Regions from separate parts of the Mesorhizobium sp. C089B genome, predicted to be linked through region 1. Evidence: predicted binding sites of a transcription regulator. Region 1 holds the regulator's gene; the other holds the start of a gene.
What was found. The regulator PhoB, encoded in region 1, activates phosphate uptake and scavenging genes when phosphate is short. The targets are predictions, from matches to a motif close to TGTCATNNANCTGTCAT.
Positions count from the first base shown of each region.

Region 1 (14,412 bases):
GACACCCAGGACTATATGATCCCGATCGCGGTCGAGGCGAACCAGGTCCAGGACCGGCTCGGCCTGTTCAGCGCCGTGCTGACCTTCGCGCTGTCGGTCGCCGGCGCCTTCTATGCGCTGAGGCAGATCGCGCCGCGCGCCAGGGCGCGCAACAACGTCGAGAAGCTGATGCTGTGGGGGCTGCTTGCGGCCTCGACCATCGCCATCCTGACCACGGTCGGCATCGTGCTGTCGATGCTGTTCCAGACCATCACCTTCTTCGAGAGCGTGTCGCCGATGAGCTTCTTCTTCGGCACGGTGTGGGATCCGCGTTTCGCCGCCGCCGGTTCCGGCGGCAGCCAGGGTCAGTTCGGCCTGATCCCGCTTCTTGCCGGCACGCTCTACATCGCCGCCGTCGCCCTTCTGGTGGCAGTGCCGGTCGGGCTGATGTCGGCGGTCTACATGTCCGAATATGCCTCGCGCGGTGTGCGCTCGGTGGTCAAGCCGGCGTTGGAACTGCTGGCCGGCATTCCGACCATCGTCTACGGCATCTTCGCCGTTGTCACGCTCGGACCGTTCTTGCGCGACCTGTCGGCGGCACTCACCGGCGGCTCGCCCTTCATCCAGGGCCAGAGCATCTTCACCGCCGGTCTGGTGATGGGCGTCATGCTGATCCCGGTCGTGTCCTCTTTGTCCGACGACATCATCACCGCGGTGCCGCGCGCAATGCGTGACGGCTCGCTCGGCCTCGGCGCCACGCGCTCCGAGACGATCAAGCGGGTCATCCTGCCGGCCGCGCTGCCCGGAATCGTCGGCGCCATCCTGTTGACGGCGTCGCGCGCCATCGGCGAGACGATGATCGTCGTGCTGGCGGCGGGCGTCGCCGCCAATCTGACGGCCAATCCGTTCGAGGCGATGACGACCATCACCGTCAAGATCGTCAACCAACTGACCGGCGATCTCGAGTTCAACTCGCCGCAGACGCTGGTCGCCTTCGCGCTCGGCCTGACGCTGTTCGCGCTGACGCTGGTGATGAACATCGTCGCCCTCTACATCGTGCGCAAGTACCGGGAGCAGTACGAATGACCGACATCCCCCTGGACACGATGGCGGGTGCCGTCGCGCGTCCGCGCCGCGACATCGGGCTGAAGGCGCGCTATGCCGCCGAACGCCGGTTCCGCATCTATGGCGTGATTGCGATCTCGGTGGGCCTGGCGTTCCTGGCCATCATGTTGATCACCATCGTCTCGAAAGGCTACACCGCCTTCTGGCAGACGACGGTGACGCTTCCGATCACCTTCGATGAGAAGGTCATCGACCCCTCGAACAAGCGTGCCACAGACCCGAATGTGCTGATCAAGGCGAACTATCCCAAGCTCGCCGAAAACGCGCTGGTGGCCAAGCTCGGCATCGATCCGGCCAACAAGCCGATGATGCTGAAGCTCAAGGGCTTCCTGTCGGAAGGCGCGCGGGTCCAGCTGCGCGACATCGTCTCCGCCGATCCGTCGGTGATCGGCACGACGCGCGATGTCGACATCCTGGCTGCCGCCAATCTCGACTCGGCCTTCAAGGGCCAGATCGACCTCGGCGTCGATGAAGCGCGCCGCAAGGTGTCCAACCAGCAGATCGACTGGATGAACAAACTCAAGGCCGAAGGCGCGATGGCCGAGCATTTCAACACCGGCCTGTTCAGCTATGGCGCCTCCAGCCGGCCCGAGACGTCGGGCATGGGCGTGGCCATCATCGGGTCGTTCTACATGATGGTGATCGTGCTTTTGCTGGCGCTGCCGATCGGCGTCGCCGCCTCGATCTATCTCGAGGAATTCGCCAAGAAGAACCGCTTTACGGACCTGATCGAAGTCAACATCAACAATCTCGCGGCGGTGCCGTCGATCGTCTTCGGTCTGCTTGGCCTTGCCGTGTTCATCAACTTCCTCGGCATGCCGCGCTCGGCTTCCTTCGTCGGCGGCCTGGTGCTGACCTTGATGACATTGCCGACCATAATCATCGCCACGCGCGCCGCCCTCGCCGCGGTGCCGCCGTCGATCCGCTCGGCGGCACTCGGCCTCGGCGCCTCCAAGATGCAGATGGTGTTCCACCACATCCTGCCGCTTGCCGCCCCAGGCATCCTTACCGGCACCATCATCGGCCTGGCGCGTGCGCTCGGCGAGACAGCACCGCTGCTCTTGATCGGCATGGTCGCTTTCGTCGCCGATTATCCGGCGACGCCTTTCGATCCGGCGACCGCGCTGCCGGTGCAGATCTATATGTGGGCAAACGAGGCTGAGCGCGCTTTTGTCGAGCGCATGTCCGGCGCCATCATCATCCTGCTCGTCTTCCTCATGGCCATGAACATCACCGCGATCGTGCTCCGGCGCCGGTTCGAGCGGCGCTGGTAGAAAAAAGGCAATTTGGTATGAACATCATGACCGAACAGTCCCTTGAGAATGCAGTGGGCGACAAAATGAACGCCAAGTCGAACGAAGTCATCAAGATGCGCGGCGACAAGGTCGGCGTCTTCTACGGCGAGAAGCAGGCGTTGTTCGACGTCAATCTCGACGTCCGCCAGAACCAGGTGACGGCGCTGATCGGCCCGTCCGGCTGCGGCAAGTCGACCTTCCTGCGCTGCCTCAACCGCATGAACGACACCATCGATTCGGCGCGGGTGACCGGCAAGATCACGCTCGATGAAGACGACATCTACGACAAGAACATCGATGTCGTCGAACTGCGCGCCCGCGTCGGCATGGTGTTCCAGAAACCCAACCCGTTCCCGAAGTCGATCTACGAGAACGTCGCCTACGGCCCGCGCATCCATGGCCTGGCCAAGCGCAAGTCCGACATGGACCAGATCGTCGAGCAGAGCCTTAAGAAGGCTGCGATCTGGAACGAGGTCAAGGACCGCCTGCAGGAGCCCGGCACCGGCCTGTCCGGCGGCCAGCAGCAGCGCCTGTGCATCGCGCGCGCCATCGCCGTGTCGCCGGAGGTGATCCTGATGGACGAGCCCTGCTCGGCGCTCGATCCGATCGCCACCGCCCGTGTCGAGGAGCTGATCGACGAACTGCGCCAGAACTACACGATCGTCATCGTCACCCACTCGATGCAGCAGGCGGCGCGCGTGTCGCAGCGTACAGCGATGTTCCATCTTGGCTATCTCGTCGAGGAGGGCGCCACCGACAAGATGTTCACCAACCCCGACGACAAGCGCACCCAGGACTACATTACCGGCCGCTTCGGCTGAGCCGTCCGGCGGGTGAATTTTCAGGCACGAGGACCAAGACCATGGGTGAACATACCGTCGCCTCCTTCGATGAAGAGCTCGGGCAGATCAGTAAGCTGATCCGCGACATGGGCGATCTGGCCGGCTCGATGGTCAGCGGCTCGACCAGGGCGCTGCTCAATTCGGACAATGCGCTGGCACAGCGTGTCGTGTCCGACGACGCCATCATGGATGCGCGCCAGCGCGAACTGGACGACCGCGCCATCACGCTGATCGCCAAGCGCCAGCCGATGGCCAACGATCTGCGCGCCGTGGTCGGCTCGATCCGCATGGCGGGCGACCTCGAGCGCATCGGCGACCTCGCCAAGAACATCGCCAAACGCGTCGGCACCGTGGGCTTGAGCGTCACGCCGCGCGACCTCTCGCACTCCATCGATGCCATGGCGCAACTGGTGCTGATCCAGGTGCAAGGCGTCGTCGAGGAATATGCCGCCACCGATGCGGCAGCTCTTGCAAAACTCAGGAATGACGACGAGCGCATCGACGTCAAATACACGTCCGTGTTTCGTGAGCTCTTGACCTACATGATGGAAGATCCTCGCAACATCACCGCCTGCACGCATCTCTTGTTCTGCGCCAAGAATCTTGAGCGCATCGGCGATCATGTCACCAACATCGCCGAAAATGCGTATTATGTGCTGACCGGCCAGCAATTGCCCGCCAATCGTCCGAAGCAGGACGAGACGGCGATGGCCACGCCGGCCTGATGAGGGTGAACTGCCTATGATCGCGCCACGCATCATGGTCGTGGAGGACGAGGAGCCACTAGGCGTGCTCCTCCGCTACAACCTCGAATCCGAAGGCTATCACGTAGAGGTGGTGACACGCGGCGACGAGGCCGAGATCCGCCTGCAGGAAAACGTGCCCGATCTCCTAGTGCTCGACTGGATGGTGCCCGCTGTTTCCGGCATCGAGCTCTGCCGGCGGCTTAGAGTGCGGCCCGAAACCGAGCGGCTGCCGATCATCATGCTGACCGCGCGCGGTGAGGAAAGCGATCGCGTGCGCGGCCTGTCCACCGGTGCCGACGACTATCTGGTCAAGCCATTCTCGACGCCGGAGTTCATGGCGCGCGTGAAGGCGCTGCTGCGCCGGGCCAAGCCGGAAGTGCTGTCCAGCGTGCTCAAGGTCGGCGACATCGTGCTCGACCGCGAGTCGCACCGTGTCTACCGCAAGAAGAGCGAGATCAGGCTCGGACCGACCGAGTTCCGGCTGCTCGAATTCATGATGCGCCATCCCGGCCGCGTGTTCTCGCGCAGCCAGCTGCTCGACAATGTCTGGGGCGAGACGATCTACATCGACGAGCGAACCGTCGACGTCCATGTCGGGCGCTTACGCAAAGCGGTCAACAACGGCCGCATGCCGGATGTCATCCGTACCATTCGCGGCGCCGGCTACGCGATCAGGGAAGACTAGGATGCTGCGCGTCGCGCCGTTGCCGGCCATTCAGGCGACATGCTTGCCGGATTTGGCCTGAATGCCCGGCGCGAAAATCTCCTGATCGACGAAGCCGAGCGCGCGCATGGCACAGCCTTCGCGGATCAGCGGCAGCTCGTTGGGCTCGGTGTCGAAGGAGATCGATTTCGAGTGCTGGCCGCCGGCGGTCTGGGCGATCGCTTCGCGCAATGCCGGCTCGATCAGGTCGAAGGCGGCGGCGCTGACGCCAACCATGGCGACAGGCGCCGGGTCGATCAGCGCAAACAGGCTGCCGAGGCCGAAGCCGAGCGCCTCACCGGCCTTGCGATAGGCTTCGCGCTCCGGGCCATCGGTTTCGCGGGCGCGCGCGGCGAGTGCGCGCATATCAGCGTCGCCGATATCGACCGGCTCGGCATCTTCGCTCATCATTTTGGCGCTGCGCCAGATGGCGTAGTTTCCGGCATAGGCCTCGACGCAGCCGCGCCGCCCGCAGCGGCAGAGCGCGCCGCCCGGACGGTGGATCATGTGGCCGAACTCGCCGCCCGAGGAATGGGTGCCGGTGAACAGTTCGCCTTTCAGCACCAGCCCCATGCCGATGCCGTGCGACAAGAGGATCGCGATGAAATTGTCGCGGTAGCGCTCGGGCTGGCGCCATTGCAGGGCCACCGCCATCATATTGCAGTCGTTCTCCATGGTGGCAGGAATGCCGAATTCCGCTTCCAACATGTCGGCGAAGGCAATGTCGGTCAGTGGCGTGATTGGTGACCACAGCATGGCCCGCGCCTGCGAATCGGTGATGCCCTGGATGCCCATGGCAATGCGGGCGATGCTCTGGACATCGAGGTCCGGGTCCGCGAGACGCCGCCCGACGATTGCTACGCATTCGCCGATCAGCTCGTCGCGCGGCATGGTCAGCGTGTCGAGCCGGCGCTGTTCTTCCGCGACCACCTGGCCGGCATAGTCGATGACGGTGACGGAGAGGAAGTTCAGCGACAGCACCACGGTCATGACCGCCGCCGCTTCCGGGTTGAGGCCAAGGCCGACCTGCGGCCGGCCGCGTTTCAGCGAGCCGGTCTCGCCAGGCTTGCCTTCAATCAGGATGCCTTCTTGAATTAGATCAGACGAGATTGCCGATATCGTCGAATGGCTGAGGCCGGTGGTCGCCGCAATCTCGGTCCGCGACGGCTGGCCGGCCCGGCGCACGGCCGAAATCACCATCGCACGGTTGCGACGGCGCAGATCGTCGTGGCGGATCCCAACCGACATTTGTTTTCCTCCCGGCCTCCTCGCGCCTCATGATAGTGAAGGCGTTCGACGGCACCAGCCAAATATTGGCAGACGCCGGCAGCCCTGTCATTGTTTATTGCGGAGCTCGAAAAAATTCGGCAACGCCATCAGAATCCATCATAATCGATGTTGACAGTGCCTTATCATTGAACCAGTATTTTTTCGAGGCTCGAAAAAATGGAGCCTCTTTGTGCAGGCCTTCGGGCCGGTTTTGTCGCGCCGTGGGCGGCGCAGGGAGGGTTATAATGAACAGATTTGCAGCCGCCATGCTGGCGGGTGTCGCCATGTCGCTGGCGCTGATGTCGGTCGCGCAGGCGAAGGACAAGGTCATCGGCGTGTCGTGGTCGAACTTCCAGGAAGAGCGCTGGAAGACCGACGAGGCGGCGATGAAAACGGCGATCGAAGCCGCCGGCGACAAGTACATTTCGGCCGACGCGCAGTCCAATCCCGGCAAGCAGCTGACCGACGTCGAAAGCCTGATCTCGCAGGGCGCCAACTCGCTGATCATCCTGGCGCAGGACGCCTCGGCCATCGGCCCGGCGGTGCAGAAGGCGCTGGATGAAGGCATTCCGGTCGTCGGCTATGATCGCCTGATCGAGAACAAGGACGTCTTCTACCTGACCTTCGACAACAAGGAAGTCGGCCGCATGCAGGCCCGCGAAGTGTTCAAGGCGAAGCCCGAAGGCAACTATGTCTTCATCAAGGGCTCGGGCTCGGATCCGAATGCCGATTTCCTGTTCTCGGGCTCGATGGAAGTGCTCAAGGAAGCCATCGACTCGGGCAAGATCAAGAATGTCGGCGAGGCCTATACCGATGGCTGGCTGCCGGCCAACGCCCAGAAGAACATGGAACAGTTCCTGACCGCCAATGACAACAAGGTCGATGCCGTGGTTGCGGCCAATGACGGCACCGCCGGCGGCGTTGTCGCCGCGCTGACGGCGCAGGGCCTTGCCGGAACGGTTCCGGTCTCGGGCCAGGACGGCGACCATGCCGCCCTGAACCGCATCGCGCTCGGCACGCAGACGGTGTCGGTGTGGAAAGACGCGCGCGAACTCGGCAAGAACGCCGCCGAGATCGCCTCGCAGCTTGCCGATGGCAAGAAGACCGGCGACATTGCCGGCGCCAAGGACTTCACCACGCCTGGCGGCAACACCGTCAAGTCGCTGTTCCTGACCCCCGTCGCGATCACCAAGGACAACCTCAACGTCGTCATCGACGCCGGCTGGATCAAGAAGGACGAAGTCTGCACAGGCGTCGCCGCCGGCAGCGTCGCGGCTTGCAACTGATCTCGACGACTTGAAGAAATGAGGCGCCGCGGCTGTCAAGCCGCGGCGTTTTCTCTACGAGAATTGTGTGTTTCCGCCATCGGCGGCAAACTTCTAGGCTGTGGTCCGGCATCCGCGCCAGACGGCAAGCCGCTGGAGGACATCATGACCGACACGACCTCAAATCCGCAGGCCGATACGGCACGAGCGTCTGAACTCGGCGCGGTCGCCCGGTTCCTGAAAGCGACCGAGCTCGACACGCGCATGCTCGGCATGGTCGGCGCGCTGCTGGTCATCTGGGTCGGCATACATATCCTGTCGGGTGGGCTTTTCCTGACGCCGCGCAATCTTTGGAACCTGTCGGTGCAGACGTCCTCGGTCGCGATCATGGCGACCGGCATGGTACTGGTCATCGTCATGCGCAACATCGACCTTTCGGTGGGCTCCGTCGAAGGCGTGATCGGCATGATCATGGGCGTGGCACAGGCCGAATTCCTGATTCGCGTCATCGGCTTCCAGCTTGGAAACCCCTGGCTCTGGGTCGTCGCGCTTGCCGCCGGCGTGGTGCTTGGTCTGCTGATCGGCGCGTTCCAGGGCTTCATCATCGCCTATATGCAGGTTCCGGCCTTCATCGTGACGCTTGGTGGCCTGCTGGTCTGGCGTGGCATGGCATGGCTCATCACCAGCGGGCGCACGGTCGCGCCACTCGACGCCACCTTCCAGCTGATGGGCGGCGGACCACGCGGCTCGATTGGCGCCGCTGCCAGCTGGATCGTCGGCATCGTCGCCTGCGCGGCGGTCGCCTTCGCGCTGCTCAACGGTCGCTCACAGCGCAAGCGCTTCAGCTTTCCACTGCGCCCCGTCTGGGCCGAGACCTTGCTTGGCGTGGTCACTTGCGCGGCCATCCTCGGCGCCGTGTGGATCGCCAATTCCTATCCATGGCCGATCGGCATCGTGCGCCAGTACGCACAGCAGAACGGCATCACCGTTCCCGAAGGCGGGCTGTTCATCGCGCATGGCATCGCCATACCGGTGCTAATGGCGGTGATTGTCGGCATCATCATGACGTTCATCACCAAGCGCACGCGTTTCGGCCGCTATGTCTTCGCCATCGGGGGCAATCCGGAGGCAGCGGAACTCGCCGGCATCAACACGCGCTGGGTGACCATGAAGGTGTTCATGATCATGGGTGTGCTGGCTGCAATCAGCGCGGCGATCTCGTCGGCCCGTCTCAATGCGTCAACCAATGCGCTGGGCACACTGGACGAGCTTTTGGTGATCGCGGCCGCTGTCATCGGCGGCACGTCGCTCGCGGGCGGCGCCGGAACGGTGATGGGCGCCATGCTCGGCGCGCTACTGATGCAGTCGCTGCAATCCGGCATGGTGCTGCTCGGCATCGACTCGCCGCTGCAGAGCATTGTCGTTGGCGCTGTCCTGGTCATCGCCGTCTGGCTCGACACCGTCTACCGCAAGCGCGTCTAGGGAGGAACGATTATGGAAAAAACTGCTCCCACCGGTACGCCACTGATCGACATGCGCAACATCTCGATCGCGTTCGGTGGCATTCGCGCCGTCGACGATGCGTCCATCGATCTTTTCCCGGGCGAAGTGGTGGCGCTGCTTGGCCACAACGGCGCCGGTAAGTCGACGCTGATCAAGATCCTGTCGGGCGCCTACAAGCGCGATGCCGGCCAGATCTTGGTCAACGGCCAGGAGGCCTCGATCTCCAATCCGCGCGACGCCAAGAAATACGGCATCGAAACGATCTACCAGACGCTTGCGCTGGCCGACAATGTCGACGCTGCCGCCAACCTCTTCCTCGGCCGCGAACTGATGACCGCGTGGGGGACACTCGACGATGTCGCCATGGAGGCCGAGGCGCGCAAGGTGATGGGCCGGCTCAATCCGCGCTTCCAGCGCTTCAAGGAGCCCGTGATCAAGCTATCGGGCGGCCAGCGCCAGTCGGTGGCGATCGCACGCGCCATCCTGTTCAACGCCCGCATCCTGATCATGGACGAACCGACGGCCGCGCTTGGGCCGCAGGAGACGGCGCAGGTCGGCGAACTGGTAAAGCAGCTCAAGGCCGACGGCATCGGCATTTTCCTGATCAGCCACGACATTCACGACGTGTTCGAGCTTGCCGACCGGGTCTGCGTAATGAAGAACGGCCAGGTCGTCGGCACCGCGCTCACCACCGATGTGACGCAGGACGAAGTGCTCGGCATGATCATCCTGGGAAAGTGCCCGCCCGGCGCCATTCCCGGTCCGGGTGCGCTGAAGATCGCGGCCTGAGACCACGCTATCGTCAGCTGTCATGTTCACTGATGCTCGAGATCGATAAGCCGGCTAAATATGCATGATATGCCAGCTGTCATTATGGCTTGGCCGCGCCATTGTCTTGCCGCGGCGACTTGCCCATAAAGGTCCCGAACCGTCCATGGGCCTGCGTTGAAGAAGTTTTTCCCGATCCTTGCCTTCATTGCCGTTGCACTGATCAGCCTGACGATGGCGGGCTTCGCCTATTTCGCGACCCAGGAAGCGGCGCGCATCAAGTTCGAGGCGACGGCCGACGACGCGCTCAACCGCATCGAAAGCCGTATCGATCTGCATCTGTCACTGCTGCGCTCGACGCAGGCGCTGTTCGACGCCCGCAATGGCGAGATTTCAGGTAGCGAATTCAAGGCCTTCTTCAGCGCCCTCGATGTCGATAACAATTTCGCCGGCCTGCGCGGCATCGGCTATCTCAGGCTGGCCAAGACCGGTGACGAAGCGGCGGTCGAGCGCGACATGTTGCGCGACCGCGGCGCCGCCCACACGGTCTATCCGGACACGACACAGCCATGGCGCACGCCCGTCGTGCTGTTCGAGCCGCTCGACCCTGCCAACGAATCCACCATCGGCTACGACATGTTCACCGAGCCGGTGCGGCGCGAGGCGATCGAAAAAGCGATGGCCGATGACGCACAGCACGCAAGCGGTCTGGTCGAGCTCGGCCAGGACACTGGCGCGGCGCAGACCTTTACCGGTTTCCTGGTCTTCGTCAGGCTCAATGTCGAAACCGCGCCGGATGGTATCAATGCGTCCAGATCATCGACATCAGGCCTTCTCTACGCGGCCTTCCGCGCCCGCGACCTGTTCCAGACCGCGCTCAGCCGCACGCCTTTGCTGCCGGTCAACACCGCGGTCTATGACGGCACGGCCGACGCCGACAATCTTCTGTTCCAGTCGGAAACGCCGCCGGTTGCGAGCTTTGGCGACAGGCTGTTGGTGACGCGCAAGATCATCGTCGCCGGTCGGCCGTGGACGGTGCTGTTTCGGCCGACAAGTGCATTTTCGCAACCGTCCTCGCGCGCCATTCCGGTCATGCTCGGGCTGTTCGGCCTGCTTCTGGCCGGGGCCATCGCGTTGGTGGCGCGCTACCAGGAGCGCGCCTACGACGCCAAGTCGCTGCTGCATGAAACGACGGAAAAAAGCCTGCTCGAAAAGGATTTGATGCTGCAGGAGATGAAGCATCGGATCAAGAATTCGATCACGCGGGTGCTGGCGATTGCGCGCCAGACGGCAGCGCAAGCAACCGACGTGAAGGAGTTCTCAACTTCCTTCTCAGCCCGCCTGCAGGCAATGGCGGCTTCCCAGGATATGCTGACGCGTTCGCGCTGGCAGAAGGCCGATCTTGGCGACCTGCTGCGCATCGAGCTCGGCCAGGTGTTCGGCAAGGAGCTTCCGGAAGGGATATTGTCAGGGCCTCAGGTGCTGCTCGACGAGAGGACGACGCAGGCGCTTGGCCTGACCTTTCACGAACTGGCGACGAATGCGCTGAAATATGGCGAGGCCGGCAATTCCGTGGGTGCGCTCAAGGTCGACTGGTCGTTCGAGGGGCGCGGGTCCGAGCGGATGCTGGTTCTGAACTGGCGCGAGGCCGGGCAGAAGGAACTCGAAGCGCCGGCGAAGACCGGCTTCGGCACCAAGCTGATCGACCTCAATGTCACGCGCGAATTGCGCGGCACGATTGCCCGAGATTTTCGCATCGATGGGCTTACGGTGGAAATCAGGATCCCGCAGCCTGATGCAGTCAAACAAACGGAGACCGGCTGACCGGTCTCCGTCGCGATTGTCTGACGCTTTTGAAGCGGATCAGCAGCGAGCGGTGTAGAGCCGGCCGCGATTGTCGCGATACTGGCAATAGCCGTTGCGCAGGTTGCGCACCAGCAGGCCGGAACCGGCGCCAACGGCTGCGCCGATCAGCGCACCCTTGCCGCCGCCGATCAGTCCGCCGGCCAAAGCACCGACACCGGCGCCGACACCGACATCCTGCTCGGTCGTGCTGCAGCCGCTGACGGCGACCACCGTAACCATGGCAATAATCAATTTCCGCATAGAATCTCTCCTCACTTTTGTCCTCACTTTAGTAAGCTCCAGCCGCTATTTAGCACGAAACAGCAGCCTTTGCCCGCTCGATCTTATTGTTGGCTAAGAGAGTCTTTTTCGCGGCGCGTGGCGTTCGACGCGACCACGACACTGGAAATCTGCAAAGACGCGTCGAGGGTGCCGTCCGGGCGCACGTTCCAGACGATCTGGTCGTAATCATCCTCCAGCGCGGGGTCGACCGTAAGACATTTGGCAACGACGTGCTCGGCCTGACCCTGCACGTCGCCGGCAGCGAATGGACGTTCTGCCGTGCATGCTTCGGCGGTTTCGAAAACACTGACCGGCACCGGCAGTTCACGACATTCGGTCATGTTGTTCGAACAGCCAATTACCAAAAGCAAAGCGGCGATGTGTTCCACGGCGATACGTCCTCTCGCCATAAGAACGGTCCACAGCCGTCAAAGTTCCTGTGCCGAAAGGGGCGTTAATAATTGGTCGGCTACGAGCTGGACAGCTTCTGAGCCAGGCTGCTTGGGAGCAGCGTGAACCTGAGCATCTGGCTCAGGCCAATTGCGACGCCACGATCAGCACAACAGCGGCGACGAGCGCGACAGCGGCGACGCGAAGCAAGGGATGCCAGGCGTGCTGCAAAGGCGAGGCTGAAGCGTCAGGATCCTGAAAGCCGCTCATGGACACCCGGGCGGCCTGCTCCAGCCTGTTCATATCGGCAACCGTCATGATCATTCCTCCCATACTCGCGTTGCAGGCTGCGGCCGAAACATCGGTTGAATCGGTCAAGATCCAGCAATCTCTGGGAACCACAGCATCGGATTTTATGGTGAACAGCCGGTTAAGGAATCCCGCCGCTCATTCGGTTTCGAAATTGCCGTGCGGAACGACGAGGCGATATTCGAGGCGGTCACTGGTGATCTCCAGCGTCGCCGTGCCGTTCAGCGATGCCGGCACGACACGTTCGAGGGCAACGCTGCCGAAGCGTTTCTCGGTGCGCCTGTTATCATTGGCGACAATGGCCTCGACCCAGGTCAGCGACAAAGCCGGCTTGTCTGCGGCCTCTGCGACGTTCGACAGATCGGCGGTTACCTCGACAAAGCCGTCCGGCCGCGCCAGGGCGCCGTAGCTGAATGAATTGACGGCGAGTTCGTGCATTGCCAGTCCGATATGAATGGCCGCGTTGGGATTGAGGTAGGGGTTGACGCCATTGAAGCGCAGGCTCTGCGCGGGATCGGCGCCGTAGCGAACGACCTGGCCGCGGATAAGCTCGCGAAGTGCTGCACCCCGCCAGTTCGACGACGTTACCAGATCCTGGGAGGAAGCCAGTGACTGCAGGCGGCCGCGAAAGCGCTTCAGGAAATCGTCGGGTGTCTCGGAATAGCGGCCGGTCTGGGTGGCAATACTCTGGATGATGGCCAACAGGTTCTTGGAGCGGTGGCTGACTTCGCGCAACAGCGTCTTCAGCGTCTGTTCGCGGCGTTTCTGCTCGGTGGTTTCCACCATCGTGGTGACGACGCCCTGAACGTCGCCGCGATGGCCCCGATCGGCATCGACCCATACCTGGAACCAGCGCATGCCATCACCGGTGGGAACACTCAGTTCAAGGCGTTCCGGATTGCCGGAAGCGATCACATTGCTTTTGGCGGCGGCGATTTGCTCAGCTTGCGCCGGTGGCAACGCGCCGTTGCTGTCGGCTGTGTCGGAAACCCACGGCGCACGCATGTTGCGGGCCCATACAGTCTTCAATTCACGATCCTGATAGAGGACGGAAATGCCGGCATTGTGCAGAGCGTGAAGCAAGGCCCGGCCAAGCTGCATTCCGCTTTCAGCCGGGTGCAGTGCGATCACCTCGTCGCCCTGTCCGCTCTCGCCTCCGCCAATGGAACGCATCAATCACCTGTCCACCTGATCAGGACCGAACGATTCACTTGGACTCAGTTCCTGAGTAGGTCCCCAGAAAAGGTCCGCCGGACGATGTCCCGTTGGAGGACATCGCCCGGCGGTGGCTGGAAACCGTTTGAGGGGTGCGGCTTCCAGTGTTCTTCGCCCGCTCCTACGATGCCCGTCTGAACAGGCCGGCCAGAAGCGAGATGACGAGGAAGGCGAGAAAGATGAAGAACAATATTTGCGCGATACCGGCCGAGGTACCGGCGATGCCGCCGAAACCAAGCGCGCCGGCGATGATCGCCACGACGAGAAATACGAGCGCCCAGTAGAGCATGATCTGTCTCCTTCCGATACTGGATCAAGAACGTGAGTGATTGCTGTTTGTTCCACCATTTGCCGAAAAAGAAGGTCTTTGGAAGAGGCCCGGACGCGAATTGATTCGCGCGCGTGAGCGCGATACGGCGCGACGGGCAGCCGCCGATCGCCGGGTTAGGCGATCGCCAGTGCCGCCAACGCTGCGAGGCGGCGAAAAGTTGGAGATTGAAGGCCCTACTTCACGCGGCGGCCTTGGCCTGCCGGTCGAAGAACAGCGCTTGGCTGATCAGCGCCTTGACCATGTCGGGATTGAACGGCTTGGTGACGAGGAAGGCCGGTTCAGGCCGCTCGCCGGTCAGCAGACGTTCGGGGAAGGCGGTGATGAAGATTACCGGCACCGAAGTCGACGACAGGATTTCGTTGACCGCATCGATACCCGAGCTGCCATCGGCAAGCTGAATGTCGGCCAGCACCATCTTCGGCCTTGTCTTGCCGAACATCGCCACCGCCTCGGTATGGGTGCGCGCGGTTCCGACCACGTGGTGGCCGAGGCTCTCGACCATTTCCTCGATGTCCATGGCGATCAGCGGCTCGTCCTCGATGATC
Region 1 covers NZ_CP100469.1:3,923,686-3,938,097, reverse strand. The annotation lists gene pstC (phosphate ABC transporter permease subunit PstC) at 1-1,065, shown strand, start outside; gene pstA (phosphate ABC transporter permease PstA) at 1,062-2,378, shown strand; gene pstB (phosphate ABC transporter ATP-binding protein PstB) at 2,396-3,220, shown strand; gene phoU (phosphate signaling complex protein PhoU) at 3,262-3,966, shown strand; gene phoB (phosphate regulon transcriptional regulator PhoB) at 3,983-4,672, shown strand; gene NLY44_RS19445 (ROK family protein) at 4,703-5,938, opposite strand; gene xylF (D-xylose ABC transporter substrate-binding protein) at 6,205-7,245, shown strand; gene NLY44_RS19435 (sugar ABC transporter permease) at 7,390-8,706, shown strand; gene NLY44_RS19430 (ATP-binding cassette domain-containing protein) at 8,719-9,516, shown strand; gene NLY44_RS19425 (CHASE domain-containing protein) at 9,673-11,319, shown strand; gene NLY44_RS19420 (YMGG-like glycine zipper-containing protein) at 11,359-11,601, opposite strand; gene NLY44_RS19415 (hypothetical protein) at 11,685-12,011, opposite strand; gene NLY44_RS19410 (hypothetical protein) at 12,154-12,330, opposite strand; gene NLY44_RS19405 (sensor histidine kinase) at 12,460-13,494, opposite strand; gene NLY44_RS19400 (DUF1328 domain-containing protein) at 13,658-13,825, opposite strand; gene NLY44_RS19395 (response regulator) at 14,046-14,412, opposite strand, start outside.

Region 2 (14,412 bases), 2.3 Mb from region 1:
AACGCCGGCGACCCAGCCGCCGAAATCATGGTCGTAACCGATGCTCGCCTCGCCGAACACGCCTTCGCCGCCGATGCCATCCAATTCGAGGGCGCTGGCGAGCGTCAGGTCATGCACCACGGTGCCGGCGCCAAGCGCGCCGCCGACATAGAAGCCGGTCCAGTTGTAGGTCGGAGCAGCAAACGAGGCCCCGCCGCCATTCTGGGCGCCGAAGCGGTAATTGGCCGCGATGTGGAAGGTGTGGCTGGATGGCTCGACATCCAGAGAGGTTCCCGGGCCGCCAATAATGCCGAGGTCAGCCACCGAGTCGTCGCCATAGTTGGCGTAGCGGTATTCGGTCTTCAGCGTCCAGTTGCCGCGCAGCACGGTTTCCATGCCGACGCCGAGAACATAGCCGCCACGATCCTCGGTAAACTCAAGCCCGTCCAGACCTCCGGACCCTTCCAGCTTGAAATGGTTCCAGGTGTAGCCACCAAGGACATAGCCGAGCGTACTGGGGTTCAAGAGATAGCCGGCGCGCAAGCCGACGTCGAAGCCATAAGCGTTCGTCAGGTCGATATCAGCGCCCGGAAGGCTGATCGACGGACCGATATTCCCGATGTTGGCGTCGATGAAGCCGCCGAGCAGGAAGCGTTCAGAGACCATATAGTCGTAGCCGGCGGTCACTTCGCCAAACACGCCGTTGCCGCCGATGCCATTGAAGTCGAGAAACGGGTCGACGCTGATGCGGTGCACGGTGGCGCCGAAGCCGCCGCCGATGCCGACATAGGCGCCGCTCCAGTTGAAACCGGCAGGTTCTTCCACCGGCTGCACAACGTCGGCGGCATGCGCTACCGATATCAAAGCCATTGCCGAAACGGCGCTGAGAAGAACGGATTTAGCAGAAATGAACATTTTAGCCCCTTAGCATAGAACAAACCCGTCCGTGTTCTAACAGGATGCTCGTTAATATTGGAATGACAAAAATGTCACATCGACAGGCAAAAGCGCTGTCGAGAGGGGCTGCACCTTGCCCTGGAGCGGGCGTTTTGCGGTCTTGTAGCCAAGAAAAACCCGCCGGTACAACCGGCGGGTAAGGGAGGCAAAATGCCAGGTCTGGTCAGGCAGCCAGAACCACTTTCGGTTCGACCAGCTCATAGCCGAGTGCTTCGGCCACGGCGCGATTGGTGATCTTGCCCCTGTGGACATTGAGGCCGTTGCGCAAATGATGGTCGTCGACCAGCGCCTTCAGGCCCTTGTCGGCCAGTTGCAGGCCATAATGCAGCGTCGCGTTGTTGAGCGAGTGCGCCGAGGTCACCGGCACGGCGCCCGGCATGTTGGCGACGCAGTAGTGGATCACGCCGTCGACCTCATAGGTCGGCTCGGCATGGGTGGTGGCGTGCGAGGTCTCGAAACAGCCGCCCTGGTCGATGGCGACGTCGACCAGCACCGAGCCCTTCTTCATGCCCGACAGCATTTCGCGAGTCACCAGCTTGGGTGCAGCAGCACCCGGGATGAGCACGGCGCCGACGACGATGTCGGCCGAGAAGCATTCTTCCTCAAGCGCCTCGACTGTGGAGTAGCGGGTGTGGACGCGGCCGGTAAAGAGGTCGTCCAGCTGGCGCAGGCGCGGGATCGAGCGGTCGATGATGGTGACGTCGGCGCCGAGGCCGACGGCCATGCGGGCGGCATGCAGGCCGACGACGCCGCCGCCGAGCACGGTGACCTTGCCGGGCAGTACGCCGGGCACGCCGCCGAGCAGCACGCCGCGGCCACCATTGGCCTTCTGCAGCGCGGTCGCGCCGGCCTGGATCGACAGGCGGCCGGCAACTTCCGACATCGGCGCCAGGAGCGGCAGGCCGCCGCGGTCGTCGGTTACGGTCTCATAGGCGATTGCGGTGACGCCGGACGCGAGCAGGCCCTTGGTCTGCTCCGGATCCGGGGCCAGGTGCAGATAGGTGTAGAGGATCTGGCCGTCGCGCAACTGCGCCCATTCGTTGGGCTGCGGCTCCTTGACCTTGACGATCATGTCCGACTTGGCGAACACGTCGGCGGCGGTCCTGGCGATGGTGGCGCCGGCGGCGCGATAGGCATTGTCATCGGCGCCGATGCCGGCGCCGGCGCCGCTTTCGACCAGCACTTCATGGCCATGCGCAACATATTCGCGGACAGAGCCCGGCGTCAGGCCGACGCGGTATTCGTGGTTCTTGATTTCCTTGGGGCAACCGACGCGCATAGTCTTCTCCTGATCCGGCCCTTCGGGCTCGTTCCCTGTATCGACCGAGTGAACCACGAATCGTTGCGCAGGTGTTTGCGAATGCGCTTGCGCGGGGTCACGCGTTTCGATAATCGTTGCGCGAAATTGCAGAATTTTCGCAGGAATCACTGTAAATGCCGCTCGACAGGATCGATATCGCCATTCTCGAGGCACTGCAGAAGGATGGCCGCATACCCAATGCGGCGCTCGCCGAAAGGGTCGGCCTGTCGCAGTCGGCCTGTTCGCGCCGGCTCGACAATCTGGAGAAATCCGGCACCATCCGCGGCTATCACGCCCGGCTTTCGAATGCCGCGCTCGGCCACCAGATGACGGCGATCGTGCACATATCGCTGTCGGGACAGTTCGAAAAGACGCTGTCGGATTTCGAGGCGGCGATCAAGCGCTGCCCCAATGTGCTGTCGTGCCACCTGATGTCGGGCGAATACGACTATATCCTGCGCATCGCCGCCAAGGATCTGGTCGACTATGAGCGCATCCACAAGGAGTGGCTGTCGGCGATGCCGCATGTGACCAAGATCAACTCATCCTTTGCCCTGCGCGAGATCGTCGATCGGACCGCCATGGGAATGAAGCCGGAACTGGCTTAACGCCACAAACATACTCGGACGTCCTTCCCGATATAGCATGCGCCTTCGCGGCGAAGTTCTTCCCAGCGTTCATCACCGTGGGTGGCGCGAATGTCGGAGTTTGCATAGCCCGCCCAGACATCACCGTCCTTGTAGACATCCGCCCAGTAATCTTTAGACATTTCACCAGCGCCACTATGCGGATCAGGATAGTCGATCCCTGCAAAAACTTGCTTCGGTCCCTGGATATTGAAATCGCCGCCCTGCTCGATTTGATAAGAGCACCTTCCGGATATGCGGGTCTGACCGCCAACAACAAGCAGGCAGCGGCCCCACTTGTAGCCGCTCGGCAAACGATGCCGTGGTTGCGCATGCAAAGGCGAAAGGGAAAACGCAATTGCGAGGGTAATTGCTATGGTTCGTCCGATCATCTCGCCACCCGTTGCGAAGCCAATTCAAGAGCGGCTCGACACTGTTGGATCCGCCCGAAGCGCATGTCGAAGCGGTTCGCTGCAGCATGGTTCCCTTAAAGAGTATTTATCGACCACGTCGGATTTTTGTCACGTAACATTTGTGTTGCTACACGGCGGTCAACCGGCCTCGATGCGGCGATAAAGTGCTGCCCAAATGTGCTGTCCTGCCACCTGATGTCGGGTGAATACGACTACATCCTGCGCATCGCGGCGAAGCACCTCGTGGGCTATCAACGCATCCACAAGAAGTGGCTGTCTGTTATGCCGCACGTGATGAAGATCAGTTCGTCCTTTGCCTTGCGCGATTGTTGATCGCGCGGCGATGGAGAAGAAGCGGAGAGGCTTAGAAGCTGAGTAGCGGAGTGCACGGAATTGTGCGTAAAATCAAATAAAGTGGATACTAGAAAAGCCGCTGAAGAGGTGAAGATAATCGCCGACAGTGCCAATGACATGGCCCGATTGATTGAGCTTCCGTCTGCAGGTGCGCTACACGCGCGCACCGGAGATCCGCTTGTCTTGCTGAAAATTCTGTTCAGTGTGTATCGCCGCATTCGTTTGTTGGCCGAGTATAAAGATGCCGGTAAGGCGGATATTCCTCAGTTGCCTGGGAATGACACCAACGGCGATCTTTTCTAAGCGTGATATTTATGAATATGTGCGATCACACGGAGGGTCTCTGAATCTCATCACGCTAGGCTTTTAATACCTCGGTCACCAGTTGGTCCATCGGGATGTCGTGCGGCTGCGGGTAGATGGTGGGGATGCGCTGCAGTTCGTAGCCGACGCCGATGACCAATGGCTTGAACGGCATGGCAGCCAGCGTGCGGTCGAAGAAGCCGCCGCCATAGCCCAGGCGGTAGTTTCGCGGGTCGATGCCGACGATCGGCGAGATGACGATGTCGGGCAGCACCGGGTCGCCTTCGGCGGGAATAGGGATGTTCCAGACGCCTTTTTCCAGCCGGTCGCCAGGCACATAAGCGCGGAAGATCAGCGGCTGGCCCTTCTCGATCACGATGGGCAGTGCCGTGCGGCCGCCGCGCTGGTTGATCGACGCCATCCACGACCGCAGGTCCGGCTCGCCGCGAAACGGCCAGTACAGGCTGACCATGCGGCCGGCAATGTCGCCGATTGCCGCGTCGAGGCCTTCGGTGATAGCCCGCGACATCGCCACCCGCGCATCGGCCGAAACCGCCAACCGTGCCGCGATCAGACGCTCGCGCTCGGCCTTGCGCCAACGGCGCACATCGGTCCAGTCGGTCAATGGCGCGCGAAATTCCGGATCGAGTTCGTGCATGAAGCAAGGCGGCGAAGAATATTGCGCCCGCCCTTTGCGATCTTTGTCATCGTCGTTGGCCATGCTTCACTCCCGTGGTTCCAGCCCCTGCAAGGCTATACCCGTCCAGGCTTGCCGACATAGGCATTCGCGACATCCGGCGACGAGTCCTGGGCAGCCTTACGCGCGGCAGTCTAGCGCGCCGCGACATTGTTGCGGTGCACAAAAATCACTAGATAAAGAGAGACAAACAGGGGTGAATGCGATGAGTGAAACCAGCCATCATGTCGTTGTCGTCGGCGCAGGGTTCGGCGGTCTCGAACTCACCCGGGCGCTGGCCGGCGCACCCGTGCGCATCACCATGGTCGACAAGCGCAACCATCACCTTTTCCAGCCGCTGCTTTACCAGGTGGCGACCACCTCGCTGGCGACCTCGGAAGTTGCCTGGCCGATCCGTCATCTGCTGCGCAAGCGCGAGGACGTGACGACCCTGCTCGGCAACGTCACCGGCGTCGACCGTCCAGGCAAACGCGTGCTGCTTGAGGACGGCAGTTCTGTTCCCTACGACACGCTGGTGCTCGCCACCGGCGCGCGTCATGCTTATTTCGGCCACGACGAATGGGAGCCTTTCGCGCCCGGGCTGAAGACGCTCGAAGACGCAACCACCATTCGGCGGCGCATCCTGCTCGCCTTCGAGCAGGCCGAGCGCGAGACCGATCCGGCCAAGCGCCAGGCACTGCTGACACTGGTCATCGTCGGCGGCGGCCCGACCGGCGTGGAGCTTGCCGGCACCATTGTCGAACTCGCGCATGAAACGCTGCGCGGCGAATTCCGCAACATCGACACGCGTGAGGCGCGTGTGGTGCTGGTCGAGGCCGGAGACAGGATCCTAGCCAATTTCGCGCCAAAGCTGTCCGACTATGCGCGCAAGGCGCTGGAGCGGCGGGGCGTCACGGTCGAGCTTGGCCGCGCCGTCACGCGCCTCGATGCCGAAGGCGTCGTCTTTGGCGATACGCATCTGCCGGCGCGAACCATCCTGTGGGCCGCCGGCGTGGCGGCTTCCCCCGCGGGAGAGTGGCTGGGCGCGCCGGTGGACCGGGCGGGCAGGGTAATGGTCGAGCCCGATCTGACCGTGCCGAACAGTCCTGAAATCTTCGTCATCGGCGACACCGCGCATGTCTTGCGGCCGGACGGCAAACCGGTGCCCGGCGTGGCGCCCTCGGCCAAGCAGGAGGGCAAGCATGTCGCCGCGACGATCAGGGCGCGGCTGGCCGGCGATGGCGCGCCGCGGCCTTTCCGCTACAAACATGCCGGCGACCTGGCGACGATCGGCAAGTGGGCAGCCGCGATCGATTTCGGCTCGATCAAGCTCACGGGATGGCTTGCCTGGTGGCTGTGGGGCGTGGCGCATATCTACTTCCTGATCGGTTTCCGCAACCGGCTCTCGGTGTCGCTTAGCTGGCTATGGATCTATTTCACCGGCCAGCGCAGCGCGCGGCTGATCACCCAGGGCGACGATGACAAGGGCTGAGGTTCTCAACCGCGGCCAAGGATATTCATCCAGCCGTCACCTTTTGCTGATCGACTGACTTCCCGATGGACATGGCCGGTTTTCGGCGCGAAGCTTCCGCCCGGGGCTGGGATCTTGTCACGTCGCTGGGAAGGAAAACCAATGCCGCATCTCAATTACCCCGTCTCCCGCCGTAGTTTTCTTGCCGGTACGGCCGCCAGCGGGGCGCTGATCATGCTCCATCCGTTTTCCGCCCGCGCGCAGGCCAATCAGGCGCATCTGAGGATTATGGAGACCACCGACATCCATGTGAATGTGCTGCCTTACGACTACTACGCAGACAAAGCCAACGACACGATGGGCCTGTCGCGGACGGCCTCACTGATCGCGGCGGTGCGCAAGGAAGCCACCAATGCGATGCTGATCGACAATGGCGATCTTTTGCAGGGCAATCCGATGGGCGATTACATCGCCTATGAGAAGGGCCTCAAGGAAGGCGATCTGCATCCGATCATGAAGGGCATGAACCTGCTGGGCTATGAATGCTCGACGCTCGGCAATCACGAGTTCAACTACGGCCTGTCGTTCCTCGACAAGGTGCTGGCCGGGGCCAATTTCCCGTTCGTCTGCGCCAATCTGATCCGCGGCACCGAGCTTGCCGCCAACCCGCGCGACGACAAGCTCTACCTCAAGCCCTATGTCATCCTCGACAAGAAGATCAAGGACGGGTCGGGCGCCGAGCAGCCGATCAAGATCGGCATCATCGGCTTCGTGCCGCCGCAGATCATGGTCTGGGACCTGAAGAACCTGGAAGGCAATGTCAGGACGCGCGATATCGTCGAGGCGGCCAGGGGCTGGGTACCGCAGATCAAGGAGGAGGGCGCCGACATCGTCATCGCGCTCTCGCATTCCGGCATCGATATCAAGCAGGGCGACGGCATGGAGAACGCCTCCTTCTTCGTCGCCGGCGTCGAAGGCATCGATGCGGTGTTCACCGGCCATCAGCATTTGGTCTTCCCCGGCAAGAAGGATTTTCAGGCGCTCGAAGGCGTCGACACCGAGAAAGGCACGCTGCAGGGCAAGCCCGCCGTGATGGGGGGTTTCTGGGGCTCGCATATGGGACTGATCGATCTGCTTCTGGAACGGGACGGATCGAAATGGCGCGTAGCCTCGGCCACATCGGAGGCAAGGCCGATCTACCAGCGCGTCGACAAGGCAAACAAGCCGACGGTGGCGGACGACCAGCGCGTCGTCGATGCGCTGAAGGCGGACCATGAGGCGACACTTGCCTATGTCCGCCGACCGGTCGGCAAGACCTCGGCGCCGCTCTATTCCTATTTCGCGCTGGTCGCCGACGATCCGTCGGTGCAGATCGTCAACCAGGCGCAGAGCTGGTACCTCAAGGACATATTGAAGAGCACGCAGTGGAAGGATGTGCCGCTGCTGTCGGCGGCAGCACCCTTCAAGGCCGGCGGGCGCAACGGCGCCGACTACTATACCGACGTGCCGGTGGGCGACCTCGCCATCAAGAACGTCGCCGACCTCTATCTCTATCCGAACACGGTGCGCGCCGTCGAAATCACCGGCGCGCAAGTGAAGGAATGGCTGGAAATGTCGGCCGGCATTTTCAGGAAGATCGAGCCGGGCAAGGCCGACCAGGCGCTCATCGACACCGAATTCCCGTCCTACAATTTCGATGTGATCGATGGCGTCAGCTACGGAATAGACCTGTCGCAGCTGCCGAAATACGATGCCAAGGGTGGCGTCGCCAATGCCGGCTCGAACCGCATCGTCGGCCTCAGCTTCGACGGCAAGCCTATTGATCCGGCAGCGAAATTCGTCGTCGCCACCAACAATTACCGCGCCGGCGGTGGCGGCAATTTCCCCGACATCAATGCCTCGAAGATCATCTACGAGGCGCCGGACACCAACCGCGACGTGATCGTGCGCTACGTCGTCAGCGAAGGCACGATCAATCCCTCGGCCGACGACAATTGGTCGTTCACGCCGCTGCCCGGCACCAGCGTCGTGTTCGAGACCGGCCCCAAAGCGAAGGATTTTATATCGGGAGTGAAATCGCTCAAGATCGAGCCGGCCGGCGAGGGCGAATCCGGGTTTGCGAAGTATCGCATCCTGCTTTGAGGCAACGTGCAGCTAACAGGGAAAACGAGCGGGCATACGCCCGCTCAATCACGCTTCGGATCAGGCCTTGTAGACCACTTGGCGCACGTCGATGTAGCTGGCCCTGAAGCCGGCTTCGCAATAGTGGAGATAGAATTCCCAAAGCTTCTTGAAGCGGTCGTCGAAGCCGAGCGGGACGATCTTTTCCCACGACGCCCAGAAGCGGTTGCGCCATTCGGCAAGCGTGCGGGCATAGTCGTCCGGAAAGACGCGCTCGCGCAGATGGGCAAGGCCATGGTCGCTGCCCAGCGTCTTCAGGATCGACGGCGTCGGCAGCATGCCGCCTGGGAAGACATAGCGCTGGATGAAATCCGGCCGCGCCCGATAGGTGTCGTAAGCGGCCTCGTTGATGGTGATGATCTGCAGGCCGGCGGTGCCGCCGGGCCTCAGGCATGCCTTCATCTTGCCGAAAAATACCGGCCAATATTTTTCGCCGACCGCCTCGAACATCTCGATCGAGGCGATGCGGTCGTAAGTGCCCGTTTCGTCTCGGTAATCCTGCAGCTTGATGTCGACCTTGTCAGACAGTCCCGCCTTCTGGATGCGCGCCTTGGCGAAATCGTGCTGTTCGCGGCTGATGGTCAGGCCGGTGACGCGGCAGCCGATCTCGCGCGCGGCAAATTCGGCAAAACCGCCCCAGCCGCAGCCGATCTCGAGCACATGGTCCTTCTTGCCGATACCCGTATCCTTGGCCAGCGCGCGGTATTTGGCGGCCTGAGCGCTTTCCAGGTCGTTGGCGCCGGTCGCATAGAGCGCCGACGAATAGGTCATGCTGGGATCGAGCCATTGCTTGTAGAAGGCGTTGCCGAGATCGTAATGCGCCGAGATGTTGCGCTTCGAGCCTGTGCGGGTGTTTTCGTTGAACCAGTGGCGGATGCGCTGGACCGTGTTGATGAGCCAGCTGGCGCCGCCGGCAATGCGTTCGCCAACGGCCGAGTTGACGACGAACAGTTCCAGGAAGCTGGTTACATCAGGGCTTTCCCAGTCGCCGTCCATGTAGGATTCGGCAACGCCGATGGTGCCGCCGGAAAAGGCACGGCCGGGCAGGCGCCAGTTCTTCAACACCAGCTCGGCATCCGGCCCGGGTCCGTTGCCGCCGACAAGCACCGCCCGGCCATCCGGCATCCTCACCTTCAGCGAACCGCGCGGCAATTTCATCGCCGCCGACAGCACCATGCGCGCCTTGGCCGGCAGGCCCTTGACGATCTCGGCGAAATTGAGTTCGTCCAGCCTGATGGCGTCGCCGATGCCTTTGTATTCCCTGACAGCCATCTCACACCCCCCTGGACTTCCGCGGGGGCGGCGCAAGATCTGCCGGCCTCCACATCCTCCACTTTCATTCGCCAGGCGCGAACGCCGTAGCCTGCTTAAATTTTCGCCACAATCTTCCACCGCATCGACCGGAACTTCAAGAGGCAAGCCGTGCCCGGCACTGGCCCAGGTGGCGTGCCTGGGGCCAGAATCGGTGAGGGCGAGCGACCGCCGGTGAAATCGCTATGGTTAGGAACAGCCACATACGTTAGTTTCAGCCATGCGTTACGTCATCGTCATCACCGCGATCGCCTTTTTCCTGATCTGGGATGGCCTCTATAATCAGGGCCGCTATCTCGACACGACGGTCAGGGAAATGTCGCGCGTCGTGCGCTACGTCACCGGCAAAGCCTAGCTTTTGCGCCTCTGCAAAGTCGCCTGCCGGCGTTGCCGGGCGCGACATCGTGGCGGTTGACGCGACGGTCCCGCTCACACAAAACATGCCCGCAAATCGAACGTGGAGGCAGGCGTGATCCGGCATATCGTTTTCTTCAGCGCGCGGGGCAAGGACGATGTCGAGGCCGTGCGCACGGGCTTGCTCACGCTGGGCAAGATCCCGCATTCAAGCCACTTCGAGGTGACGCTCAACACCAAGGTCGATCCGCTGTCGGATGCGATCGACGTGGTGGTCTATGCCGAGTTCGAGGACGATGCCGCGCTTGCCGCCTACAAGGCGCACCCGCTCTATGCCGAGACGACCAGCCGGGTCAAACCGTTGCGCGAATTGCGCTATTCGGCCGATGTCGTGGCGACGGCCTGATCGGGCCGGAAAGAGGCCTTGAAGCAATTTCGGGAATGATGCACACCGCGCCGGCATGACCAGCACGACCCATCCGCTTGACCACCTGGTGCTGCCGACGGCGAGCCTCGCCGTGGCGCGGGCGCGGCTGACATCGCTTGGCTTCGTCGTCGCGCCAACCGGCATTCATCCCTTCGGCACTGAAAATTGCTGCGTCTTCCTTGCCGACGGCACCTATCTCGAACCGCTGGCGGTTGGGAATGAACAGGTGGCAGCGAGTGCGATCGCCGGCGGCAATGTCTTTGTCGCGCGCGACCGCCTCTATCGCGCCAGCCTGGGCGATGAGGGCTTTTCCGCCGTAGTGCTGGCCACCGACGACGCCGATGCGGATCATGCGCGCTATGTCTCGGCCGGTATGTCGGCGGGAGACGTGCTGAGCTTTTCCCGCGCCTTCACCGATACGGCCGGAAAGAGCGACATGGCCTCGTTCAAACTGGCTTTCGCCGCGGGCGCCGAGACGACGGACGCCTTTCTGTTCGCTTGCGAGCGGATCAACGCCCCTCAAATCGACCGTACGGCACTGCAGGCCCATGCCAACGGCGTGACCGGCATTGCCGAAATCGTCGCGGTCAGCGACGCGCCTTCCACACAGATCAGCCTGATCTCGACAGTGGTTGGCTCGGAGCAGCAGAGCGGCGCGGTCTTCGACCTGCCGAATGCGCGTCTGACCGTTCTGGATCCTGCGGCTTTCACCGCGCGCTTCGGCATTTCGGCTGGCGCGCCGACGGGCCTTCGCTTCGCCGCGATCGTCTTTTCGGCCCGCAGTGTCGGCGCTGTCGCGAGGCTGCTTGCAGACAACGCCGTCGGGCACGATATAGCGGGCAACGAAATCGTCGTGCAGCCGGCATCCGGACAGGGCGCGGCTTTCATCTTCCGGGAGACCCCATGAGCAAGCCGCAAGGGCCCAATTCGATGGCGCCGAATTCGTCGGTAACCGTCGGCAACGTCGTCTTCGACAACAGCGGGCCCTTGGCGTTGATCGCCGGCCCGTGCCAGTTCGAATCGCGCCAGCACGCTTTCGACATGGCCGGCGCGCTGAAGGAACTGACCGGCAAGCTCGGCATCGGCCTCGTCTACAAGACCAGCTACGACAAGGCCAACCGCACCTCGCTGTCGGCAACGCGCGGCGCCGGCATGGACGCGGCGCTTCCGGTGTTCGACGAGTTGCGCAAGGCGTTTTCGCTTCCCATTCTGACCGATGTCCACACCGAGGAGCAGTGCGCGATCGTAGCGCACCATGTCGATGTGCTGCAGATCCCGGCCTTCCTGTCGCGCCAGACCGACATGCTGGTCGCCGCCGCCAAGACCGGCAAGGTGATCAACGTCAAGAAGGGGCAGTTCCTGGCGCCCTGGGATATGAAGAACGTGGTGGCCAAGATCACCGGTTCGGGCAACCTCAATGTGCTGACCACCGAGCGCGGCGCGTCTTTCGGCTACAACACGCTGGTGTCGGACATGCGGGCTTTGCCTGTGATGGCCGAGATCGGCGCGCCGGTGATTTTCGACGCCACCCATTCGGTGCAGCAGCCGGGCGGGCAGGGCGGTTCCTCCGGTGGTGAGCGCCGCTTTGTCGAGACGCTGGCGCGGGCTGCCGTTGCCGTCGGCGTCGCCGGCGTGTTCATAGAGACCCACCAGGATCCCGACAATTCGACCTCCTCCGACGGGCCCAACATGCTGCCGCTGAAGGACATGCCGGCGCTGCTCGAAAGACTGATGGCGTTCGACCGCATCGCCAAGAATGCTGCTGACCTGAACCGAGGCTGATGGTTTCGGCATGGCGCGCGCGCTGCCCTGCTTGTGGAAGGCATAAGCGGGCTGTAGGCTCGCTGCTGCAAATGAGCGTCTTGGCAGGAGGAAGCCATGTCCGTCGCCCGCGTCACCGAAATCACGTCGTCGTCGAAAAAGAGCTTTCAGGACGCCATCGAGAAGGGGATTGAGCGCGCCTCAAAGACCCTGAAGAACGTCGAAGGCGCCTGGATCCAGGACCAGAAGATCGTCGTCGAGGACGGCAGGATCGCGGCCTATCGCGTCAACATGAAGGTGACGTTCATCCTCGCGGAGTAACCGCCCGCCGCTCGAAAAAACGGGAACTTTCGCCCGCGCCCCTCATTGTCAAAGTATCGATCAACGACATGAGGAGCAGCAGCCATGACCACCCAGACAGGCCACACCGAAGCCATCGCCGCTTCGCGCGTCATCGGCACGTCGGTCTACAACACCGAAGGCACGAGCATCGGCAGCATCGAGGACATCATGCTCGACAAGACGTCGAACGGCATCATGTTCGCGGTGATCGGGTTCGGTGGATTTCTCGGCATTGGCGAGAAGTATCACGCCATTCCGTGGGCGAGCCTCGACTATGACGAGGACAAGGGCGGCTATGTCGTGCCGTTCTCGAAGGAGCAGCTGAAGGCAGCACCCGCCTATTCGATCAATGAACTGGCCGGCGCCGATGGCGAGGCCGCACGTGATGCTTCCTATGATTACTACAAGGTCACGCCGTATTGGCATTGATCAGCTGCGCTGACGCCTGACGTAAAGGCCCCCGAATTCCGAAACGGGGGCCTTTTCAGTGTAACCCGACAGTTTCTATTCTGCTGCGTAAAGCGTGGACAGCTGCGTCGCCGCCTTTGGCGGCTGCTGCGTATCGCACGACGTCAGGAACGCCGCCGCGATCAGGAACAAACTCACGATACCGCTCAACTCGGACATGGCGAAACTCCTCCTGTTTCGCCCCGCGCATCACCATCCTAATCGACACATAGATTGTTATCTCTGAATTATGATGACGTGGTGTTGTCGAACGTGATCCGAGGCATGCTCAGCCGAGGAGTCCGGCATTCTTCACCGCCTTGAAAACCTTTTCATGCCAGGCGATCCGATCCGCTTCGCCATTGGCCGGCGTGGTGGAATTGGCGTTGCCGACGTTGATCGCGCGCGAGATCTTTTTAATCAGGCCGGCATCGGCAAAGGCATTGCAGCCTGACCCTTTCCATTCGGCGCAAGCTGCGAGCAGCGAAATCTGCGGATCCTCGATCAGTTCAGGATGATTGGCGAGGTCGACCTTGGCGAGCTTGCCCTTGGCCGTGTACGCGTCGCGCCCGGTGGTCTGGAACGTGCCGCCGCCGCGGAAATTGAAGCCGTCCAACGTTCCTTTCACATTGCCCATGCGGCCGCCATAGGCCCAGTCGCCCAGGGCTTGCGGCTTGCGCAGCAGGTTGTCCTCGATCCACTGATCGGTCTTGCCCGCGGCTCGCGACCTCCATGCGTTCCGGATTGCCGCCACGGTCGTGTAGGTCAGGGATTCGCGAATGAGGGTGAAGCCACCGGTTTCCATCGCCGCTTGAGCGAAGAAATGCATCAGCCGATCATAATTGTTGCACACGCCATGATCGCCAAGTGTCTTGAGGCCTTTGTCGGAGGTAAAGGCGCCGATGTAACCGTCATAGATTGTTCGCTTGGAACCGCTTGCCGGTCTCGGCGCGAATTTCTGGAAGACCGCTGCTGGCAAACCCTTGTTCGGATCGCCCGCAACGGCTTCGAGCACGCTCTCGACACTCTCGGTCGACAGCACCGGTTCGCCTTCGACGACCACCGAAGCATTGGGAATTCGCTTGCCGTTGCTTTTCGGGAAGCCACCGCCGGCAAAGGTTTTCAGATCGTCGATGAGGGCGATTACGCGTGTCCGGCTCTCCGTGAAATCCATGTCGGAAAGCGGACCGCTCACCTTCTTCGTCGGGTTGATGCATCCGACGCTGGACAGGAAATTGACGCCCGGATGGATCAGGATTTCGGTGCGCTTGTTGGTCTTCAGCAGTTCGAGTCCAGGTTTGGGTGGCGTCTTGGCGCCAGTGTAGCCGATCGTCACATATTTGCCTCCGGCCTGTGTCGCCAGCGGATAGGTGCCGGGCTCGATGCGCCTGCCATTGTCTTCTTTGGAATTGTCGCCTGGGCCGCGAGATTCACACACGAACCCCGATAGACCCGTTACTGCCGTGCCGTTGTGAAAGACTTTATAGGCACCAACTGTCCTGCGTCTGGT
Region 2 covers NZ_CP100469.1:1,624,448-1,638,859, reverse strand. The annotation lists gene NLY44_RS08275 (outer membrane protein) at 1-894, opposite strand, end outside; gene ald (alanine dehydrogenase) at 1,100-2,215, opposite strand; gene NLY44_RS08265 (Lrp/AsnC family transcriptional regulator) at 2,371-2,844, shown strand; gene NLY44_RS08260 (hypothetical protein) at 2,841-3,254, opposite strand; partial or broken gene NLY44_RS08255 (Lrp/AsnC ligand binding domain-containing protein) at 3,426-3,608, shown strand; gene NLY44_RS08250 (hypothetical protein) at 3,669-3,932, shown strand; gene NLY44_RS08245 (5-formyltetrahydrofolate cyclo-ligase) at 3,988-4,653, opposite strand; gene NLY44_RS08240 (NAD(P)/FAD-dependent oxidoreductase) at 4,835-6,100, shown strand; gene NLY44_RS08235 (bifunctional 2',3'-cyclic-nucleotide 2'-phosphodiesterase/3'-nucleotidase) at 6,242-8,221, shown strand; gene NLY44_RS08230 (SAM-dependent methyltransferase) at 8,282-9,532, opposite strand; gene NLY44_RS08225 (hypothetical protein) at 9,792-9,926, shown strand; gene NLY44_RS08220 (Dabb family protein) at 10,041-10,331, shown strand; gene NLY44_RS08215 (VOC family protein) at 10,387-11,259, shown strand; gene kdsA (3-deoxy-8-phosphooctulonate synthase) at 11,256-12,134, shown strand; gene NLY44_RS08205 (dodecin family protein) at 12,231-12,434, shown strand; gene NLY44_RS08200 (PRC-barrel domain-containing protein) at 12,519-12,884, shown strand; gene NLY44_RS08195 (hypothetical protein) at 12,960-13,082, opposite strand; gene NLY44_RS08190 (glycoside hydrolase family 19 protein) at 13,192-14,340, opposite strand.
Region 2: a site for PhoB is predicted at 6,124-6,140, ahead of NLY44_RS08235 (bifunctional 2',3'-cyclic-nucleotide 2'-phosphodiesterase/3'-nucleotidase). Genes of this name have one in related genera too.